Regions from separate parts of the Halobacillus trueperi genome, predicted to be linked through region 1. Evidence: predicted binding sites of a transcription regulator. Region 1 holds the regulator's gene; the other holds the start of a gene.
The links. Region 1 encodes CtsR, which represses protease genes until heat stress. Its sites were predicted from a motif close to ATGGTCAATAAAGGTCAAACA; they were not measured.

Region 1 (2,465 bases):
ATGATTGATACTTGCTCATTTTGTGAAATGAGAGAAGCCGACTTCTCCGCTTTTTCAGCCAAGTGTGGACTGATCAAATGTTTTTCTACCAACACTCTCTTTTCAATTGGCTGTAAATCTTTCATCTGGACCAGCTCAAAATCTTTATAATCTCTGAAGGACTTCTTTTGGAACTCTTGTTGGAAGAATTCCAATACTTTGTTCAAAGTCTCTTCGGAAGCAATGATAGGAAAAGGATGTTGTGAGAAATTACGAGCAAGTCGTATACGGCTGCTGAGTACAATATCGCTGTCCGGACCTTCTTGCTTCATCCATGGACTAATTGCTTCATTCATGAATTGCTGTAAAGACATTACTCATCACCATCCTCCCTATGATGCAGTTGACTTTCTAGTGATCTTATCTTATCTCTAACTTTCGCTGCCTCTTCGAATTCTTCCTGCTCAATTAATTGTCGAAGATTAGTTTTATATTCTTCCATCTCTTTTTTCAGGTGCAAGTTGCCACCTTCACGTTTCGGAATCTTGCCATCATGTCTGGTATTCCCACTGTGAACACGGCGCAGGATGGGATTCAGGCGCTCATCGAACGTTTTATAGCAGTCCGCACAACCAAACTTCCCTATCCTTGCAAACTCCTCATAGCTGAGCCCACAGTTGGGACATTTCAGTTTCGGCTTTTGAGTATAAGAGTGAGCGCTCTGCCCTTTTAAAGGAGAAGGTCCCTCGGAATGGAACAGACCTGAAAGGAGATCATTCAAGGTGAAGTTCTCTTCCCCGTAATTCATGTACCCATTTTCCTTCGCACATTTTTCACATACATGGACTTCTGATTTTTGACCATTAATCACCTGCGTCAAATGGACGGTTGCAGGACGCTGATGACATTTCTGACACTCCATCTGAATCTCTCCCTTCTCACTCAACATTTGTATTTAAGGGTGAATAGCATGGCTGTCATGATTCGCGCGCGAACTTCATCACGAAGAGGTAAAGAAAAAGCTAGGACGTCGCGATCGATGACACTTGCCATCAGTTTGCTTTCCCGATCAGTGATGATCTCATAGTCTACCAGCCTTTCAAGAACATCAATGGCTTTCGATTGAGAAACATGGGGATTGATGAGCTCCATCACCTCTTCAATCATCTCTGACCCTTTACGGTGTTGGATTCGGCTGATACGAATATACCCGCCGCCTCCTCTTTTACTTTCCACTATATATCCTTTTTCCACTGTAAAACGTGTCTTAATCACATAATTGATCTGAGAAGGTACACAATCAAATTTCTCGGCAAGTTCACTACGCTTGATTTCAATCGCCTGGTGCCGATTTTCATCTAAGATCTCCTTGAGATATTCTTCAATAACATCAGAGATATTCCGCATGCTCCCTCCCCCTCTTTTGACTTTGACTATCTTTGACTTTAATTTTATTATACTCATTTTCTTTTGTCATGCAACTTGTTTGTTTAGAAGAATTACATCTTCTATGTTTCCCCTTTTCATCATGAAATAAAACAAAAAGACTGCACAGATTCAACTGTGCAGCCCTTTAATACCGATGTCCACATTCTTCTACACCATCCATCAAAGACAGACGTTCTAAAAGAAGGGCTCGATCATACTTTTGTCCTTTATTCAGTTCAACAACAACCTTTTTTTGGTCTTGATCCAAGGCAACAATATCTATTTTCCTGACATCCAGCTTCATTTGTTCGAATTCAGTTAACACTTTATTAACCGGGGCATCCTTACCAACGGTTACTTGATAAATGTTTTTTCGATTCCCGTTAAACTTTTCTTTCTCTATCTTATTTAGGAAGACTAAACTCATAAGCACGAAGATTGTTGTGACCGTCGCCACATCATACATCCCTGCACCAACGACGAGACCAATGCCAGCCACCGTCCAAATGGATGCTGCTGTAGTTAATCCTCTAATGGTCATTCCGTTGACGATAATTGTCCCCGCCCCTAAAAATCCAATGCCACTAATTACATAGGAAGGGATACGAGCCGGGTCGAAACGGACTTGTTCATATTGATCAATGAACGTTTCAAATCCATATAAAGAAAGAAGCATCATCATACAAGCCCCGACCCCCACAAGAATATGGGTACGGAAGCCAGCCGAATGATTCTTGACTTCCCTTTCAAATCCAATCACCCCTGAAAGAATGAGTGCAAAAAATAACCGGAATACAAACAAAAGAATGTCATCATGAAAGAAATATGACCAGTTCAAGCTATCCCTCCTTTCTTTATATCTATGTTTAAGGAAGTAGATATAGAAAAAAACCAGAAGAAGGATCTTCTGGTTTTCCAAATGATGTGGCGGCGTCCTACTCTCACGGGGGTAAACCCGACTACCATCGGCGCTGAAGAGCTTAACTGCTGTGTTCGGCATGGGAACAGGTGTGACCTCTTCGCCTTCACCACCACATCAATATAAAGTTTGAGGTGAA
Region 2 (2,465 bases), on a different contig from region 1:
AGTATGTTTCTGGTGGGTCGATTAGTAAATCAGGCATCAATCACCGCCTGCGTAAAATCGACGAGTTCGCCGAAAAAGTTAGAAAAGGTGAAGTCATAGAAAACACAAGAAATTAATGTTTCCTTAACAAATTCATGCTATAATGAAATACAATTATAAACGCTTTCTACAAGAGAGCGTTCTTTTTTCTCAGTATTGAATCCGCTTACAAAGAAGTTGAAATATAGAATGAGAGGAGAATGACAGGTGATTGAGAGGACGATAACGATTGAGCTTGAGACAGGTTTACAGGCAAGACCAGCAGCACAATTCGTACAAGAAGCGAACAAGTTCACCGCTGATGTTTTTATCGAAAAAGGTGAGAAACGTGTGAATGCCAAAAGTATTATGGGGTTAATGAGTCTTGCTGTCGGAACCGATGAAGACATTAAGTTAATTGCAGACGGTTCTGATGAGGAAGAAGCTGTTCAGGTGCTTACTGACTTCGTGAAGAATGAGTAATCATTGTTTATGTGAAAAAATGAACGTTCTCCAATAAGGGAACGGTTTCATACAGTACAAAAAAATCCGCTGTGTCATCACAGCGGATTTTGTGTTTTTCTTATTGTTCGTTTTTCTCCATGACTTTATCGATCAAGCCGTAGTCAACAGCTTCATGGGCAGACATGAAGTTATCACGATCCGTGTCGCGTTCGATGACTTCCATCGGCTGTCCAGTACGCTCAGCAAGAATCTTATTCAGCTTCTCACGCATTTTAATAATACGCTTTGCGTGAATTTCGATATCTGAAGCCTGGCCTTGTGTTCCTCCAAGCGGTTGGTGAATCATGACTTCACTGTTAGGTAGTGCATAACGTTTACCAGGTTCACCAGCGTTCAGCAAGAAGGCACCCATAGATGCAGCCATACCTGTGCAGATCGTGGATACGTTCGGTTTGATGAACTGCATCGTATCATAAATCGCCATACCTGCTGTGATCGATCCACCAGGAGAGTTGATGTATAGGGAAATATCTTTTTCTGGATCGTCAGCCGCAAGGAAGAGCAACTGCGCAACAACAGAGTTTGAGATGTTATCATCAATCGGGCTTCCCAGCATGATGATACGGTCTTTAAGTAAGCGGGAATAAATATCATAGGCACGTTCTCCGCGGTTTGTTTGTTCAATAACTGTAGGGACTAAATTCATTTGAAATTCCTCCTTAACATCAAATTAATAATGATGGAATACATTCATCATACCTATAAGGTCAATAAAGGTCAAACAAAAACAATCGACCTTTTATTCTTTATTTCATCAAGGGTGGTTACGCCTTTTAAGTATGAAAAACGGCTATTCTTATTCGTTCTATATGATGTGTTCCAATTCCTTCTACCATCATACCCTAAATTTACCTATATAAACGTCTGAACCTATAATTAAGCTATATGGCAGGATTGTGTAAGACTCGATTTCGAGATGTTTCAGGGTTCGTTTGCCGTGTTGAGCGTTAGGGGCGGTTGGGAAGCTACTCGCTTTCCTGTGGGGGAGCGCCGAGCTTCCTCGGACTGCGTCCTGCGGGATCTCGCCTATCTCCTTCTCCCACGGGAGTCTCGCAGCTTCCCAACCACCCCATTCGATGTATGCGTGAAACGAACCCCTTTGCTGAGGATGAGTGTCTTACACAATTCCTGATCTATAGTAATAAAGCGCTCTATAGCAACCTTTTATCCAGAATAGCGGTTATGGAAATTCATATTGCTCCACTTTCCTTGTGAGTAAAATCATCTTATTCCGGAAGTGCTTTCGAGACACTTATATGGTAAAAGGGCGGAGGGGAGGCGGAGATAAAGGAAACACGAAGAACGGAGTGATTCGATGTTGACTTATCGTACAGAAGCGAGGGAAGTCTCACTAGCCGCTAGGCGCCGGAACCGGATAACTAAGAGGAAAAAAGTGCATGGTGAGACCCCGCAGAGCGAAGCTTGAGGAGGCTCACCGCGCTCCCGCGGAAAGCGAGCCATTCCCCGCAGCCCCCATCCACTCAACAATAGACTCGAAATCGAGTCTTCCACAATCGGGAGCTTTTGTGGAAGACTATAAAAATGGGTTGCGTTTTTGGGCGATTCTCCTTATAATATTAAATGCATGTCGCTTTTGCGCCCGTAGCTCAGTTGGATAGAGCGGTAGATTCCGGTTCTACGTCAGTCGGGGGTTCGAATCCTCTCGGGCGCGCTAAACTAGAAGGACCTTCCTTAAATGTAAGGGAGGTCCTATTTTTTACAGGAATATCATTATATTAATATATTAATACTTGTAGAATCCTTTGCGGTTACATCAGTGTTATTTAAATATGGATTAGACAGAAATATCACAAGAATTATACGAACACTTATTTGGTTTATAGTATCGTAATGTATTTATTTCGGCCTTTTTCTATGTTATTATTGAATAAATAAAGTCAGACTTTTCGCTTTATTTAGAA

Region 2: a site for CtsR is predicted at 1,247-1,267, ahead of clpP (ATP-dependent Clp endopeptidase proteolytic subunit ClpP). Genes of this name have one in related genera too.

The regions. Positions count from the first base shown of each region.
Region 1 is NZ_QUAE01000020.1:192-2,656, reverse strand. It holds gene mcsB (protein-arginine kinase McsB) at 1-353, opposite strand, end outside; gene mcsA (protein-arginine kinase activator protein McsA) at 353-901, opposite strand; gene DYE48_RS17035 (CtsR family transcriptional regulator) at 922-1,386, opposite strand; gene DYE48_RS17030 (MgtC/SapB family protein) at 1,553-2,245, opposite strand; rRNA gene rrf (5S ribosomal RNA) at 2,330-2,443, opposite strand.
Region 2 is NZ_QUAE01000003.1:94,026-96,490, reverse strand. It holds gene whiA (DNA-binding protein WhiA) at 1-116, shown strand, start outside; gene DYE48_RS05345 (HPr family phosphocarrier protein) at 247-501, shown strand; gene clpP (ATP-dependent Clp endopeptidase proteolytic subunit ClpP) at 602-1,189, opposite strand; tRNA gene DYE48_RS05330 (tRNA-Arg) at 2,140-2,215, shown strand.